Regions from separate parts of the Pseudoalteromonas sp. 2CM37A genome, predicted to be linked through region 1. Evidence: predicted binding sites of a transcription regulator. Region 1 holds the regulator's gene; each other region holds the start of a gene.
The links. The regulator ArgR, encoded in region 1, controls arginine synthesis, uptake and breakdown. The targets are predictions, from matches to a motif close to ANTGAATANNTATTCANT.
Positions count from the first base shown of each region.

Region 2: argC (N-acetyl-gamma-glutamyl-phosphate reductase) is a predicted target of ArgR. The motif match lies at 3,886-3,903, and genes of this name have one in related genera.
Region 3: gltB (glutamate synthase large subunit) is a predicted target of ArgR. The motif match lies at 3,494-3,511, and genes of this name have one in related genera.

Region 1 is NZ_JALNTJ010000018.1:10,647-16,834, forward strand. Features, by position in the region: gene ispB (octaprenyl diphosphate synthase) at 248-1,219, shown strand; gene mdh (malate dehydrogenase) at 1,314-2,246, opposite strand; gene argR (transcriptional regulator ArgR) at 2,472-2,939, shown strand; gene MTF68_RS19435 (Dyp-type peroxidase) at 2,936-3,835, opposite strand; gene MTF68_RS19440 (ABC transporter ATP-binding protein) at 3,879-4,925, opposite strand; gene MTF68_RS19445 (iron ABC transporter permease) at 4,926-6,188, opposite strand, start outside.
Region 2 is NZ_JALNTJ010000004.1:469,398-475,585, forward strand. Features, by position in the region: gene MTF68_RS12190 (argininosuccinate synthase) at 1-1,027, opposite strand, end outside; gene MTF68_RS12195 (ornithine carbamoyltransferase) at 1,024-1,956, opposite strand; gene argB (acetylglutamate kinase) at 1,964-2,731, opposite strand; gene argC (N-acetyl-gamma-glutamyl-phosphate reductase) at 2,731-3,741, opposite strand; gene argE (acetylornithine deacetylase) at 3,960-5,111, shown strand; gene panP (pyridoxal-dependent aspartate 1-decarboxylase PanP) at 5,191-6,188, opposite strand, start outside.
Region 3 is NZ_JALNTJ010000001.1:788,372-794,559, forward strand. Features, by position in the region: gene gltB (glutamate synthase large subunit) at 1-3,393, opposite strand, end outside; gene MTF68_RS03515 (Grx4 family monothiol glutaredoxin) at 4,242-4,580, opposite strand; gene MTF68_RS03520 (Fe-Mn family superoxide dismutase) at 4,847-5,428, shown strand; gene MTF68_RS03525 (PrkA family serine protein kinase) at 5,638-6,188, shown strand, end outside.

The sequences.
Region 1 (6,188 bases):
GTTGCCAAGCGCTTTTTAGTGCAAAGACAAAATAAATTTACGTGTCGCTATGCCTACTCCAGAACCCATTGACTGCGCAATAAATAGTCGCCCTTTGAGTGTGAAATATACAATTAAATACCCTAATTAAGCCCTAATTAAGGTTTTTAACTCGGTTTTTTTAATGAATCGTCACAAAATATCGAGCTAGTGCTTTTTTTGTTGTACAATCGGCGCCGTTCACACATAAAAATTGGCTCGGAGATCAATGGATATAAAAGCTATCCAGGCGTTAATCGAAAGCGATATGAATGACGTCAATCAACTTATACACGCGCAAATGCGCTCAGATGTGGCGTTAGTCAATCAACTTGGTTTGTATATCGTTAACAGCGGCGGCAAACGCGTACGCCCGATGCTGGCAATATTGGCAGCAAGAGCTTTGGGTTACCAAGGTAAAGATCACATTACTTTGGCAACGATTGTTGAATTTATTCATACTGCAACACTATTACATGATGATGTTGTTGATGAATCTAACCTGCGCCGTGGTACACCGACTGCAAATGCCGAGTTTGGTAATGCTGCCAGCGTGCTGGTTGGGGATTTTATTTACACCCGCTCGTTTCAACTTATGGTGGGGCTGGGCAAAATGCAAATTATGCAAGTGCTTGCTGATGCCACCAACGTGATTGCTGAGGGCGAAGTATTGCAACTTATGAATTGCAACGACCCTAATACCACCGAAGCAAGTTACATGCAGGTTATTTACTCTAAAACAGCTAAATTATTTGAAGCTGCTACAGGGCTTGCAGCTATTATTACCGAGCAAGATAACAGTGTGTTAGATGCGCTTAATTTATATGGTATGCACTTAGGTACTGCTTTTCAGTTAGTTGATGACGTGCTTGATTACAACGCGGACGCTGACCAATTAGGTAAAAATATTGGTGATGATTTAGCAGAAGGTAAGCCAACCTTACCGCTAATATATGCGATGAAGCACGGCAGTGATCAGCAAAGAGCCCTTATTCGCGATGCCATTGAGCATTGCAATGGTATGGATAACCTTGAGGCTATTTTAACGGCACTTAAACAAACCAACGCACTTGAATTTACAATGCAAAAGGCGCAGCAAGAAGCAGACAAGGCCATTGCCTGTTTAGACTTTTTAGCAGAGTCGCAGTACAAGCAAGCGTTAATCAGCTTAGCGCGTATAGCTGTAGAGCGAGATCACTAACTTTGCAGCCTCCCTTAATTAGTATTTAAGGGCCATAATTTTCGAGCAATAAAAAAGCCTGCATAAGCAGGCTTTTTTGTGCATAACTTGGCTATTACGCCATAAAATCAACACCTTCTTTGATGTCTTTTTTCAGAGTTTCAAGCATGTCGTTTTTAGCTTTTTCTTCAAATGCGCTTAGCTCGCCGTAAGAAAGAATTTCTTCTACGCCGTTTGTGCCTAAACGTACTGGGTGAGCAAAGTACTCTGCATCGCCATTTTCAACAGCAACGTATGCGTAATCTACTACGTCTTCACCTTGTAGGCCTTTAACTAAAGACATACAAAAACGTGCTGCTGCAGCACCCATAGATAATGTAGCTGAACCACCGCCCGCTTTAGCATTTACTACTTCAGTACCTGCATTTTGGATGCGTGGAGTAAGTGTAGCTACTTCTTCTTCAGTGAAGTTCACGCCTTCAACTTGAGAAAGTAGAGGAAGAATAGTTGTGCCAGAGTGGCCACCAATTACTGGTACTTTAACGGTTGCTACGTCTACGCCTTTAAGCTCAGCAACAAATGCTTCTGAACGAATTACGTCAAGCGTAGTGATACCGAATACGCGCTTAGCGTCGTAAGTACCTGCTTTTTTGAATACTTCAGCAACAATTGGCACAGTGCCGTTTACTGGGTTAGTGATAACACCCACTAACGCTTTAGGACAGCTAGCGACAATGCCTTCTGCTAATGTTTTGATGATACCTGCGTTTACGTTAAATAAATCCGCACGATCCATACCTGGTTTACGTGGCATACCCGCTGGGATAAGTACGATATCACACCCTTCAAGCGCTTTATTTAAATCGTCTGCGCCAAAACCTGCTACTTTAACATCTGTAGGGATGTGAGATAGGTCAACCGCAACACCTGGTACAACTGGTGCAACATCGTAAAGTGATAATTCAGAACCAGCTGGTAAGCCTGTTTTTAATAATAAAGACAACGCTTGACCGATACCGCCTGCAGCACCTAATACAGCAACTTTCATTGGAATTCTCCGTAATTTGAGGTAGGAAATATTTGTGGCTCTTAAGATAATGAAATTAGCGACTAAAAACAAATTTATCCTGCTTATTTCAGGTATATTTTCGACCATAGTTGTAAACTTTGTTGGTTTATCGCAGCAAACTGGCAAGTTAACTAAACAACTGCTGCATAATTATTCATTTTTGTGTAGAATTTGCATTATAAATAACAAAAATGAATAAAGACTATGCAACCACAAGACAAACAAGAAGCGCTGGTAAAAGCGTTTAAAGCACTTTTAAAAGAAGAGAACTTTGGCTCGCAAGGCGAAATAGTCGAAGCATTAAAAGAGCAAGGCTTTGACAATATAAGCCAAAGTAAGGTGTCGCGCATGCTTAGCAAGTTTGGCGCTGTGCGTACCCGTAATGCTAAACAAGAAATGGTTTATTGCCTACCCGCAGAAATGGGCGTACCGACTGCTAAAAGCCCACTACGTCAGCTTGTTATTGATATTATGCATAACGAAATGATGATTATTATAACCACCAGCCCAGGCGCTGCGCAGTTAATTGCCCGCTTATTAGACTCACTAGGCAAAGCGGATGGTGTATTGGGCACAATTGCCGGAGATGACACTATTTTTATTGCGCCAGCAAAAATATCTGAAATAGACATTACACTAGAGCGCGTACGCATTTTATTTGATACGGTTTAAAGCTGTTTTAAAAAACTAACTGACGGCGCAAAAAACGCTGAGCCCATATCGGCTTGAGTAAAATCAAGCCAGTGGTCGTAACACTCCCCTTTTCCTATGCGGCTGTTAAGTACCTTTTCAAACGCACTTCCCGATGCAGAGCATGTAATACTTAGCATGCCTTGCTCGTAAACATCGCCATACGGCATGCTTTGGTTAAGCAGTATTGCTTGGCCGCTCTCATCTTTTAGCTCACTTCTAGTCGCGTGGCTAGTATCTACCTTTGGCTCAATTAAGGTGTTATCTAAACGTGTGCGCCCCATAATGTGTTCTTGCTCGCTTAGTGATAAATGCTGCCATACGCTCAGGTCATGCTTATAACGCTGTACATGAATATAGCTGCCTTGGTGTTCAAAGCTGTCGGGGTTATTAACCAGTGCCGTGATTCGTTTTTGGCGTCCATGTGGGGTGTCGCCTGCATAAATAAAGCCGTTAAAGTCTCGCCCATCTAAAAACCTAAAATTGCGAATTTGTTCAACCAGCTCTACATCGGGCGAAAACAACTTTAATATTTGCAATGCAAAAAGGTGATTAACATCTTCTCGGTCTGAGCGAATTTGTATGAATAAATCACATGGCTGTACGCGCATAACAAAATCACTGTGATTTATATTAGGAAAGCTTTGCAGCTCGCTTGGGATATATTCAGGTAGTATATGCGGCCAATATTGCGCGCCTATAGCCACCATGCAAGAGAGCATGGCTTCGGAGAACTGATCACTAAACTCTTCTTCAATTGCGCTTACGCGCTTAAGCTTTGCGCGCAATGACTCGTCTTGACCATCAAATACATTAAAAAATAAATGCAAACCGTGTAAGTTTGCTTCAGCACAAATCCCAGATTGCGCTTGCGCCATTGTTATTCCTTAGCTTTATAAAACACAGCGAATAACACATTTGTTATGATTCGAAAAAATTCACCGTGTGAGGTTTTATTTTTATTATAACCTGCTCATTTATTTCAAATGACTGGCCATATTGTGCGGCAACTTCAATCTCTTGCTCTGCAATTACAACAGTGTAAACATAAGCCGAGCCTATAAACCGACGGCTTAAAATGCTCACACCTTGAGGGTTATCGGCCTGCGTATTTTGCGCAAGCTCAATATGGTGTGGACGAATATACACCTGCCCTTTTATTGCACTGTGCGTATGCTCATGCTGCGATTGCACGACACCAAAAGGCGTTGTGTATTCAGTTGCCGTTAACACTTCTGCGCCTAAGTATATGCCCTGACCCAGAAACTCTGCAACCTCCTTTGTCTTTGGCACGGCAAAAAGCTGCTCTGGTGTACCTTGTTGGGCTATTTTTCCTTGGTGCATAATGGCTAGCGTGTCTGAAAACGCAAAGGCTTCTTCTTTTGAGTGGCTAACAAATACCGCAGAAACCTGCTGCGCCTTAATAATGCGCCTAATATCAGCAATTAACTCAAAGCGTACTTGTGTATCTATGTTCGAAAAAGGCTCATCAAGAAGCAATAAACTAGGCTTATAAGCCAAAGCCCGCGCAATAGCCACGCGTTGCTGCTGGCCGCCCGAGAGCTGATGAGGGTAGCGTTTTGCACACCCCGTTAAATGCACCAGCTCTAGCATTTCCTCTACCCGTTGCTGTTTTTGCACTTTGCTTACTTTACCCAGCCCAAACGCAATATTATCGGCCACACTGAGGTGCGGAAACAGGGCATAATCTTGAAACATCATCCCTATATTACGATGCTCTGGTGATACAAATGTATGCTTGTCGCTTACACATTTGCCATCTATAAATACACTACCTTCATTTATTTCAATAAGGCCAGCAATTGCTTTTAAGGTGGTTGTTTTACCGCAGCCGCTGGCTCCGAGCAAACACACAATTTCGTCTTGACCCACCGTTAAATCTAAATTGTGTAGCACGTGCGTGCCACTGTAGTGATAATCCACACCTTGTAAATTTAAACGGCTCATTTAACTGCGTTGCTCCATAGAACGATTAATAAAATACAAGGGGATCAACCCAACCAAAACAATAAATAAAGCGGAAATAGAAGCAAGCTCAAGCTGCTCATCGCTCACATATTGAAATACATGTGTGGCTAAACTTTCAAAGTCAAAAGGCCTTAATAGTAATGCAGCTGGCAGCTCTTTCATACACTCAATAAATACAAGCAATGCAGCTGTTAAAAGACCTCGACGTAATAAAGGAAGGTGCACTAAGCGCAGTGTTTGCCCTTGGCTTTTACCCATAGATTGGCTAGCCATATCCAGTGATGGACTAATACGTACAAAGCTCGATTCTATAGCACCGTGCGCAATGGCATAAAAGCGCACTAAGTAAGCCACTATAATAGTGATAATGCTACCGGTTAGTAATAAACCTATATCTAGGTTGTAGCTCTCAAGGGCTATATTTATTGAGTTTTCTAATGCGCTAAGCGGTAATAACACAGCAATAGCCAGTACCGTACCTGGCAGTGCATAGCCGGTGCTCGCTAAGCGACCAGGTATTAAAGAATAGCTCTGCTTTGCCACACGCTGATAAAAAACGATTAGTGTAGCGAGTATTATACTGGCTACGCTTACAATAATAGCTACTTGTAAACTTTGCCACGCGTAACTAAAAAATGCCGTGTTCCACGCTTTATCAAAGTAAGTTATTGCATAATTTAGCAATACCAACATAGGTATAATAAAAGCAATGAGCAAAATAACACTGCAAAATGACGTAGCCAGCCATGCTTGTTTACCTTCAAGTTTGTATAACGACTCGCTATTAACACCTGATTGACGCTCAAACACGGCTTGGTTACGCCGACTAAAGCGCTCGGCCATTAAAGCTAAAAACAGTAGTAACAACATAACGCCCGATATTTTCGCTGCAGCCGTGAGTGAGTAATAACCAAACCATGTATCGTACACCGCGGTGGTTAAGGTGCTCACTGCAAAGTAACTTACCGTTGCATAGTCGGCCATGGTTTCCATGCTTATGAGCGCAAGGGCTGCCACAATTGAGCCACGAGAAAGCACTATACTTACCTTAAAAAAGCTTTGCCAAGGCGATAAACCCATTAATTGACTAGCTTGCACTAACTTAAATGACTGCTCTCGCAATGCGGTTTTAAAAATTAAAAATAAATACGGATACAGCACAAGTGCAATCATTACAATAGCGCCGGGCAAAGTGCGAATATCAAAAAACCAATAATCCGTTGGCGAGTGCCAATCAAACCA
Region 2 (6,188 bases), on a different contig from region 1:
CAACTTCACCCGTTGCTAGTGTAGAAAGTGCTTCTGCACCGGCTAAAATAGAATCTTTTAGAGGTGTAAACCAACGACCATCATAAACTAAGTGCGAAAACTCACCGCCCAGTACTTCTTTCCACTTACGGCTTGATTTATCAAGCACTAGCTCGTCAATGGCTTGCAGTGCCGCCATAATAACGGTACCGCCTGGTGTTTCGTAACAGCCGCGCGATTTCATGCCTACTAAACGGTTTTCTACAATATCTACACGGCCAACACCATGTGGCGCAGCAATGTCGTTTAATTTAACTAAACAGTCGTAAGGCTTAAGCTGTTCGCCATTTACGGCAACCACTTCACCCTCAATAACCGTAAGCGTTACATGCTCAGCTTTATCGGGTGCTTGTTCTGGTGAATTAGTCCAGGTCCAAACTTGGTCACTAGGCTCACACCATGGATCTTCAAGCTCGCCGCCTTCGTGCGAAATATGCCATGCGTTAGCATCACGGCTGTAAATTTTTGTTGCTGAAGCAGAACACGGAATATCACGCTCAGCCAAGTAATCTAATAATGATTCACGGCTTGATAAATCCCACTCACGCCATGGTGCAATTACTTTTAAATCGGGTGCAAGCGCTGCAAAACATGATTCAAAACGTACTTGGTCATTACCTTTACCAGTACAACCATGCGAAAGTGCATCGGCACCTACTTTACGTGCAATTTCAACTTGCGCTTTAGCAATAATAGGACGCGCCATAGACGTACCTAATAAATAAGTACCTTCGTAAATAGAACCCGTTTTAAGCGTTGGGTAAATGTACTCACTTACCATTTCATCTTTTAAGTCAACTACGTAACACTCAGATGCGCCTGATGCGATGGCTTTTTCTTCAACGCCTTCAAGCTCTTCAGCGCCTTGGCCTACATCGGCAACAAAGGCAATTACTTCACAACCGTAGTTTTCTTTTAACCATGGCACGATAGCTGAAGTATCAAGACCACCTGAATAGGCTAAAACGACTTTTTTAATTGAACTCATAGGTGTTCCTTAACAAAATTTGGATTTAGTAATGTAACTAGCAGAGCATTTTGCGCATGCATGCGATTTTCTGCTTGTTGAATAATTTTTGATGCTGGGCCATCCATTACCTCAGAGGTAATTTCAAACTCACGGTGTGCCGGTTGGCAATGTAATACCGTAGTCGCACCTGTTTGTTCTAGCAATGCTTGGTTTAGCTGATATGGCATGTATTTTTCTTTAACTTGCTCAAGAGGCGTATCATCACCCATAGACACCCACGTATCTGCATATACCACATTAGCGCCTACAGCGGCTTCTACACGGTCGCTTACCATTACTGATGCGCCGTTCATTGCAGCAATTTGCTCTGCCTTTTTAAGAATTTGCGAATCAGGCGAGCTGCCTTTTGGTGTAACAGCAACAAAATCAGTACCTAGCGTTGCCGCTAATAGCATAAGTGAATGAGTAACGTTGTTACCTTCACCTAAGTAAGCCACTTTTAGCTCACTCACATCGCCGTGTACTTCTTGTAGCGTTAAAAAATCAGCCAATGCCTGGCACGGGTGATATAAATCACACAAGCTATTCACGACAGGTACACTAGAGTATTCACCTAAGGTGGTTAACGTGCTGTGCTGGTTTACGCGCGCTACAATTCCATCAGCCCACGTAGAAATATTAAGTGCAAAGTCTTTTACAGATTCACGTGCCCCCATAGCGCCGTTTTGCTGATCTAAATACACAGCGTGGCCGCCTAAACGGTTAATACCAATATCAAACGATAAACGCGTACGTAAACTTTGCTTTTCAAATAAGGTAACAATTGACTTACCCGCTAATACTTGGCTGTACTTTTCTGGCTTTGCTTTTAAATCACGCGCTAGTTTTAGTAAATTTAGTGCGCCTTGTTGGTCTAATTCTAGACCCGTTAAAAAATTCTCTAACATGATAACCCTATGGTGTAATTTTTGTTCCAACATGCTCGCCCTGTAGCAAAGCAGTTAAATTGTCTGGCTTTTGCCAGCTGGAAATATACACACCGCGTCGTAAATGTTGGGCAGCGTGCAGGCTGGTCTTAACTTTGACCTCCATTCCGCCCAAAATTACCCCTTCATCAATTAAAGTATCAATGTGTTTTGTGTCAAGTTGATGTAACGGCTGCTTGTTTGCATCAAGTACCGCTTCTACATCTGTCATAAAAATAAGTTCTGCATTTAAGTTGCTAGCAATCGCTGCGGCAGCTTCATCAGCATTAACGTTATACCAGTTACCTTGCTCATCAAACCCAATAGAGCTCACGATAGGTAACCGACCAAGCTTAAGTAAATCGTTAACAATTGAATCATCATTACTTTCGCACTTACCTACTTGCCCAAGCGCTTTTAACTTTTGAGACGCCATAACTCCGGCTTCATACAAACAAAGGCCAACAGGTTTATGGCCTGCATTAATAGCTTGGCTTACCAGCTGCTTATTTGCACAGCCAGCCAGCGCCCCCACTATGTAAGGCATTTGCTCACTTGGGCTAATACGCAGCCCTTGGTGCTTTGCACTAGCAAAGCCTGCTTGTTTTAGCCAAGTGTCAACTAACGAGCCACCACCATGAACAATAACAAACTGATTATTTTGATCAGCGCTTAATACGTCAAACAAAGCTTTTGCCGCGTTTTCTGTATTAAGTACAGCACCACCTAATTTAATTACCCACGTTTTAGTGCTCATTAAAAGGCTCCTTTTAAGCCAGTGGTGTGATCTAAATTCATTGATAAGTTAATACATTGCAAGGCTTGGCCCGCAGCGCCTTTTAATAGATTATCTATCGCTGCCATAACAATCAGTTGAGAGCCTTGCTGCTGCCAACCAATATCAACATACGGTTGTTTTACCACGCTTTTAATAGATGGCACTTTATCAGCTAACAAACGAATCAACGGCTCGTTCTTAAGTACTTGATAAGCATCAGATACGTTTTCCTTGGTAACGCCTGGCTTAAGCTGTACATAAATAGTTTCTAAAATTCCACGCGGAAAATTACCTAAGTGCGGTGTAAATAACACCTTGTGGCCAAGGTGTTGTTCAATTTCAGGCCCATGACGATGGTTAAATAAACCATACGGGGCAAGCGATACTTCACAAAAATGAGTACCTACGCTGGCTTTACGCCCTGCGCCAGTAACACCTGAAACAGCATTAATAATCACTTTTTCATCACTCAACAAGCCTGCCTGTTGCAACGGCTTTAATGCATTAAGCGCAGCGGTTGGGTAACAGCCGGCTACTGCCACAAGATTTGCATTGGCAATTGCACTGCTATTCCATTCGGCTAACCCGTAGGCTGCTTCGTTTAACAACTCAGGATGTTGGTGCTCAAAACCATAGTAAGTAACATAGTCGTCGTTGTTAGCAAGGCGGTAACCACCTGATAGGTCAAATACTTTTTTACCCATTGCTAAAAACTGCGGGGCTAAATCAACACTTACTTTGTGATCAGTACATAAGCAGATGTAATCGGCACTCGAATTTATGTCATCAAACGCTGATTCGCTCAGTGGTAGTAGAGGAATATCAAGAAGATTTCTATGCTCTGGGTATAAATCACTTAATAATTTATGTTTATCTAAACTTCCCTCAGAGACATAACAGCCCGATAACGTTAAATTAGGGTGCTTAGCAACTAAGCTTGCTAATTCTGCGCCGCTATAACCGCTTGCGCCAATAATCGCTACATTCATTTGTTACTCGTTTATAAATTTACTACTAAATAGGTGTGGTGTTCGCTTACACTAGCTTAGATGCTAGCTAATACTTTTCTCAATGAATTGTTGATTATCGTCGCATTATCTTCATGGCTATACTTAATATATTTATGCTTAAAAAGTGAATTGATATTCATCATAAATACTTTTATATTGTTATGCAATTAAATTGAATAATTATTTTGGATTTTTTTATGTCTTTGCCGTCATTTATCTCTATGTACCAACAACTCATTGCAGCCCCCTCTATTAGTGCAATAGAAGATGAACTTTGTATGAGTAATAAAGGGGTAATAGAGTTGCTAGCACGTTGGTGCGAAAGTTTAGGTTTTACTTGCGAAATTATAGAGTTAGAAGGTGGGAAAGGCCGATACAATCTACTTGCAAAGCGGGGGCAAGGCGATGGCGGCTTAATGCTTGCAGGCCATACAGACACCGTACCGTTTGACGATAGCCGCTGGAACCACGACCCGTTTAAACTCACTGAACATAATAATAACTTATATGGGTTAGGTAGTATTGATATGAAAGGCTTTTTTGCTTTTGTATTACAAGCTATTAGTGAGCTTGATATAAAACAGCAAACACAACCTATTTTAATACTCGCCACTGCCGATGAAGAAACCACCATGGCGGGAGCGCAGCAAATTTGTAAGCATCCTAATTTAAAACCTGCGCGTTGTATTATTGGTGAACCTACTGATATGACTCCTGTATTTACTCACAAAGGACATATGAGCACGGCTATAAAAGTGATTGGCCGCTCAGGTCATAGTTCCGATCCCGAACGTGGTCTTAACGCCATCGAAGTCATGCATAAAGTGATTACAAAATTGCTGATCTTAAAAGAGCAGTTAAAGAATAAATATTCAGTTGAACATTTTGAAATACCTTACCCTACCTTAAATTTAGGTAATATTCATGGTGGCGACAACGCAAATCGAATTTGTGGCTGCTGCGAAATGCATATAGACATGCGTCCGCTCCCAGGGTTAAGCATTAAAGACTTACAAGCTTTACTTATTGATGCCACCAGCGATATAAACGCGCAATACCCAAGCGCAGTGAGCGTAATTGATTTACACGAGCCCATTCCAGCTTTTAGTGGCAGCACTGATAGCGCACTCGTTAAAATGGCAGAAAAAATTGCAGGAGAAAAAGCCGTTGCAGTAAATTATTGCACAGAAGCTCCGTTTATTCAGCAACTTGGCTGTGAAACACTAGTCATGGGGCCAGGCTCAATTAATCAAGCCCACCAACCTGATGAATTTTTAGCAATGGAGAAAATAAACCCATCGCAAAAAATTATAACTGACATTATTAGGGCAAACTGCTTTAACGCTTAAAAAGAAGACTGTATTAAAACTCACAGCAAAAATAACAAAGGCGCCCATTGGCGCCTTTGTTTTAGTTTATACCTAGGCGTTACTGCATATACTTACTTAAGTACTTTTTAAATACAGGGTCTGTTTTAGCAAGCTCTTTTTGCTCAGCTAAAATCTCTTTTAATATAACACCCGATGTGAGCGGATTAGCCAATACCACTCTAAATACCACCGTCGGCTGATTATCGTACTTTGAAGGGGTTAAGCGAGTACGCGATACAAACGAGCGTCCTGATTCACGTTGGCGTTTTTGCATACTGGCAGTAAAGCGATTGAGCGACGCGAAAATTTCTAACCGTGTTGCGGCATCTGCTTGGGCTATGGCTTGTTTAATTTGTTTAGGCACATAGCGGTATGTAAGCAAACACAGCTCAGGCTCTGAAATCAGCTCAAAGTCTTCATCGGCTTTAATTAAATCAGCAAAGTAATGTGCTTTTTTAATACTACGATCAATAAGCATTTCGTAGCCTTTGCGGCCAATAACGCGTAAGCAAGCATGTACTAACATAGCCATACCTGGGCGGCTGCCTTCAAGTGTATGGCTTCCTAAATCTTTTGAACCTTTACGTAATATGTACTCTGCATGGTGCTCTATTGCATCCGTAGCGGTTGGGTCTTTAAATAACACCAAGCCTGCGCCCATTGGCACATACATTTGTTTGTGTGCATCAATGGTAATTGAATCTGCGCGCTCAATTCCTTTTAATAATGGGCGATGCGTTTGCGATAAAAGCGTTGCCCCACCCCACGCTGCATCAACGTGAAAATGGCAGTTTATTTGCTGCGCTAAATCGGCCATATCATCAAGAGGGTCGATATTACCGGTCTCGGTTGTGCCAGCAACCCCTACAATTGCCATAACTTTTATGCCTTGCGATTCAAGCTCTAAAGCTTTTTCGCGCATGGCATTCACATCAACCTTGTTATTTTCGCAGGTTTTTACACCAATTAAATTTTCACGGCCGATGCCTAGTAAGTCAATTGATTTACCTAAAGAGTAATGCCCTCGCTCCGACACTAAAACGGCCAGCCCTTTGT
Region 3 (6,188 bases), on a different contig from region 1:
TAAGCCGTGGTAATGCTTTTGACGAAGTGTTTCATCTTGCGTTGCAACACCGGTCGCACAGTTATTTAAATGACAAATACGTAAGTATTTACAACCTAGCGCCACCATCGGGCCTGTGCCAAAGCCAAAGCTCTCTGCACCTAAAATAGCGGCTTTAATGATATCTAAACCTGTTTTTAAACCACCATCTGTTTGCAGGCGAATACGGTGACGAAGACCATTTTCAACAAGCGCTTGCTGGGTTTCTGCAAGGCCAAGCTCCCATGGGCTACCCGCGTATTTAACTGACGTTAATGGGCTTGCACCAGTACCACCATCGTAACCTGAGATAGTAATTAAGTCGGCGTACGCTTTAGCTACACCTGTGGCAATTGTGCCTACACCCGGCTCAGATACTAACTTCACCGATATCATCGCTTCTGGGTTTACTTGTTTTAAATCGAATATTAGCTGGGCTAAATCTTCAATTGAGTAAATATCGTGATGCGGTGGTGGTGAAATTAATGTTACACCGGGAACCGAATAACGAAGCTTTGCAATATACGGCGTTACTTTTTCGCCTGGTAACTGCCCGCCTTCGCCAGGTTTAGCACCCTGCGCCACTTTAATTTGAATTACATCCGCATTACGAAGGTAGTGTGGCGTTACACCAAAACGACCCGAGGCAACTTGTTTAATACGTGAGTTTTTCTCGGTGTTGTAGCGCAGCTTATCTTCGCCACCTTCACCAGAATTTGAACACCCGCCTAAGCGGTTCATTGCAATGGCAAGCGCTTCATGCGCCTCAGGCGAAAGTGCACCAATACTCATAGCTGCAGAGTCAAAGCGCTGGTATAAAAATTCAGCCGGCTCAACATCATCAATGCTAATGCCTTTTTCAGGTAATTTAAGCGCTAACATATCGCGCAGCGTTGCAATAGGACGGTTATTAACTAAATCAGCATAGGCTGCGTAGTCTTTATAATCGCCTGAACGTACGGCCTTTTGTAGCGTTTGAATAACATCTGGGTTGTAAGCGTGGTATTCACCACCGTGAACGTATTTTAATAAACCGCCATGGCTCAGTAACTTACGTTTACTAAAAGCAAGTTTATGTAGCTTTTGCTGATCAATATCAAAATCGCTAAAACAGGCGCCTTTAATACGACTTGCCACACCTTTAAAGCACATGTCTACCATAGCATCAGATAGACCAACCGCTTCAAAAAGCATTGAACAACGGTACGATGCAATTGTGCTTATGCCCATTTTAGACATAATTTTGTACAAGCCTTTATTAATGGCTTTTCGGTACGAAAGCGTCACTTCGCAGTACGACTTATCAATCACTTTACTGTCGCTCATCGCAACCAGTGACTCGTATGCAAGGTATGGGTAAATTGCGGTTGCACCAAAACCAAGTAATACGGCAAATTGGTGTGCATCGCGTACGCTACCCGTTTCAATAATAATATTAGACTCACAACGTAAGTTATTATCTACTAAACGTTTTTGTACAGCACCTACCGCCATAGCAGCAGGAATTGGTAATTGGGTTTCGCTAAAGTTACGGTCAGATAAAATAAGCATTACACAGCCGGCTGCTGCTTTTTCTTGTGCAGCGTCGCAAATACGTGCAACCGCTTTTTCTAAACCTTCCTCTGCTGTGTATGTAATATCAATTTTACAGTAGCTGTAATGCTCGTCATCGGCATTTAGTAGCTGCTGCATGTCTGCATACATTAAAATTGGCGTATCAAACTGTAGGCGCTTAGCGTGGCCTGTGGTTTCATTAAATACGTTTTGCTCACTACCAATACACGTTGCCAGTGACATTACGTGGTTTTCACGCAGCGGGTCGATTGGCGGGTTAGTCACTTGTGCAAACTTTTGGCGGAAGTAATCGTACAATGAACGATGCCCTTCGCTAAGTACTGCAAATGGCGTGTCATCACCCATAGAGCCTGTTGCTTCTTGGCCATTTTCACCCATTACGCGAATAACACTATCGAGCTCTTCGTTAGTGTAACCAAACATTTTTTGGTATTTAACAAGTGTTTCGTCATCAAATGAGCGATTACCCGCATCTTGCTCGGTAAGCTCTTCAAACGGGGTTAAACGTTTAACGTTTTCTTCAAGCCATGACTTATAAGGATGACGCGATTTTAAATCTTGGTCGATTTCGTCTGAGTGCCAAATTTTGCCTAATTTAGTATCAATTACTAACAGCTCACCTGGCCCTACACGGCCTTTTTCAACCACTTCATCTGCAGTGTAATCCCAAATCCCTACCTCAGAGGCAAGTGTAATAAAGCCATCTTGAGTAATAACATAGCGCGCTGGACGCAGGCCATTTCTGTCAAGGTTACAGGCTGCAAAACGCCCATCAGACATAACAATGCCCGCAGGGCCATCCCACGGTTCCATATGCATAGAGTTAAAGTCGTAAAATGCGCGTAAGTCATCATCCATAGCACGGTTTTTCTGCCATGCAGGTGGCACAAGCATACGCATAGCACGGAATAAATCCATGCCACCGGCTAAAAACAGCTCCAGCATGTTATCTAAGCTTGAAGAGTCAGAGCCAGTTTCGTTTACAAACGGCGCTGCACTTTGTAAATCAGGAATAAGTGGCGATGAAAACTTATACGAACGTGCACGAGCCCATTGGCGGTTACCTTCAATGGTATTAATTTCACCATTATGCGCTAAATACCTAAATGGTTGTGCTAAAGGCCAACGCGGCTGAGTATTAGTAGAAAAACGCTGATGGAATACACAAATAGCGCTGGTCATACGAATATCAGCTAAGTCTAAATAAAAGTTAGGCAAATCTGCAGGCATCATAAGGCCTTTATAGATAGTCACTAACCCCGATAAACTCGCAATATAAAACGACTCATCCTCTGCTAAACGCTTTTCTGCACGGCGACGTGCTACATATAAACGTCGCTCTAAATCTTTAGAACGCCATCCTTCAGGCGCACTAACAAAAATTTGCTCAAAACCAGGTAATTGCTGTGTAGCAATTGGCCCTAGCATTGAAGGGTCAGTAGGCACTTCACGCCAACCGAGTATTTTAAGTGTTTCTTGTTCTAATTCTTCACATAAAACCTGTTTTGCAGCTTGTGCTAAAACGGGATCTGAATTTAAGAAAACCATGCCTACGGCGTAATTTTTACCTAAGTGCCAATTATGCTCACTCGCAATAGCACGGAAAAAACTGTCAGGTTTTTGTAGTAATAAACCACAGCCGTCACCTGTTTTACCATCGGCAGAAATACCACCGCGGTGCTGCATGCGATCAAGTCCAGTAATAGCTGTACGAATAAGCCGATGACTAGCTTGACCATTTACTTGGGCTATTAAGCCAAAGCCACAATTATCTTTTTCTAATGTTGAGTCGTATAACATAGACCCCTCCCTTGCTGCACTGTTAACGTGAATGAACTGCTCGACGATTTGCTAACAGACGCACAAAACTAGCCTCTATAGTAAATAGAGTCAATATTATTTTGAATACATATTCACATTCTTGAATATTTCTCACTTCAAGGCAAGATTTCTTTTTCACCCATAAGTTTTAACATTTAGCGCTTATTTGCGCGTTATTTTTTCATGACACTGGTGTCAATTTTAACATTTTGTAAAAACAAAGGCGTTAAAGCAATACCCTTTACGTAAACGTAAAGAACCAAACCAATGAATAAATATTCACTAATTTCCTACGGGTTCAGTTAACATTTAGATAGTTTAATGCGTTTTAAATAAATTAGAGGTTTAGGATCACGCTTTTTTAGCGTTCATTAGTATAGTTATTAATTGTGGTGTCGTTTTTAGTGCAGATGTAGTGAATTTTTATTTAATGCCAATTCGCTTGATTGAGCGAACTATTGTAAGGCTGGAAAAACGTGTTGATAGCTGGGCAAAAAACTCGCTATTTAGTTGTTCTAAAAAAGAATTATTTAACGCAGATAGCGACACGTTTAGCCCCGCAAAATGATTACGTCTTATAGCGCATTGATATAAAACTCCTATTTTAATTAAAATTCGCGCTTATATTAAGTAGCTTGTTGCTTACTTATCCTGACTAGGTGCACCTAAACAAGGAGCAAGGGGTGAGTTTGCAAACTATTGAGCACAGATTAATGGTAATAATCACCCACTGATGGGCTGTTCAAGAAATTAAGACGTAATAAAGTTATATATAGGCACAAAAAAGCCACGTAAAACGTGGCTTTAATAATCTAGCAAAGTAGCAATTACTCTGCGTCAGCTTCTTTATACTTAGCTGCAGTTTCAGTGATCAGTGGCTGTAATTCACCACGTTGAAACATTTCAATGATAATGTCACAACCACCTACTAATTCGCCCTCAACCCAAAGCTGTGGGAAAGTAGGCCAATTTGCGTATGCTGGTAACTCAGCGCGAATATCTGGATTAAGTAAAATATCAACATAGGCAAATGGTTCGCCACATGACATTAGAGCTTGTGACGCTTGTGAAGAAAAACCACAATTTGGTAATTTAGGCGACCCTTTCATGTAAAGGATAATTGGGTTTTCTGAAATCTGCTGTTTAATTTTATCAATGGTTTCCATCTACAACCTCAAAATGACGATAGCTTGATATACCTAGGGCTTGAAATAAATCATTGTGGCCACAGATATATAACTTAAAATGGGCAAATAAAGCCGCAATTGAAATAGTCTTTAGCAATAGCATTGCTGTTTGCTTAAACTTGAGTAAAATACTCAACAATTATAGTAACACTATATTTTCGTTTGGTATAGGTAAGTGGTCTGTTCTATCAGGCATTACGTACTATCAAGCGAGTTATCAACCAAAAGAAGATGGAGATAAAAAAATGGCATTTGAACTACCGTCACTACCATATGCAATTGATGCACTTGAGCCTCATATTTCACAAGAAACTCTTGAGTATCACCACGGTAAGCACCACAACACTTACGTTGTTAAATTAAACGGTTTAATTCCAGGTACTGAATTTGAAAACAAATCTTTAGAAGAGATTGTTTGTTCATCTGAAGGTGGCGTATTTAACAACGCTGCACAAATTTGGAACCACACTTTCTACTGGAACTGTCTATCTCCAAATGGCGGCGGCGAGCCAACAGGTGCTATCGCTGACGCTATTAACGCTAAATGGGGCTCTTTTGACGCGTTTAAAGATGCATTAAACGACAAAGCGGTTAATAACTTTGGTTCTAGCTGGACATGGTTAGTTAAACTAGCTGACGGTTCATTAGATATCGTAAACACGTCTAACGCAGCAACGCCGCTTACAGACGAAGGTGTTACACCAATCCTAACTGTGGATTTATGGGAACACGCTTACTACATTGATTACCGTAACGTTCGTCCTGATTACCTTAAAGGTTTTTGGGCGCTTGTTAACTGGGAATTCGCGAACGCTAACTTCGCTTAATTAGCTATTATACGCTGATTTAAAAAGACGCCTCGGCGTCTTTTTTTATGCCTTTATAAAATTCAAACCGACTTTATACGCGCGAAATTGCCAATTTAGCCACATGATCTTTTTTCACTTAAATTTTTAATTTTATTGCACAAAAATATCAATCTCTGACTAAACTTCAAAAAGTAAGCACCTTTTTAAAGCGGGTTTCGGAGGTTATTATGACTATTTTTGAGCACTACCAAGCACGATACGAAGCAGCACAAGAAGAAGAATACAGCATTAGCGAATTTCTAGAAGTTTGTAAAAATGATAAATCAGCTTATGCCAGCGCCCCTGAGCGTTTACTTATGGCAATAGGCGAGCCGCAAATGGTTGATACTGCAACCGATGCACGTTTAAGCCGGTTATTTTCTAATAGAGTGGTTGCACGCTACCCTGCCTTTGCAGACTTTTACGGCATGGAAGATGCCATAGAACAAATTGTCTCCTATCTAAAGCATGCGGCTCAAGGCCTAGAAGAATGCAAACAAGTCCTTTATTTACTCGGCCCTGTTGGGGGAGGTAAATCTTCAATTGCAGAAAAACTAAAATATTTAATGCAACAAGTGCCTATCTATTCAATTAAAGGCTCTCCGGTAAACGATCACCCTCTCAGTTTGTTTGACCCAGTAGAAGATGCCAGCGTTCTCGAAAAAGAATACGGTATTAAACCACGTTATTTAAAAACGATTATGTCGCCATGGGCAGGTAAACGATTAAAAGAATTTAA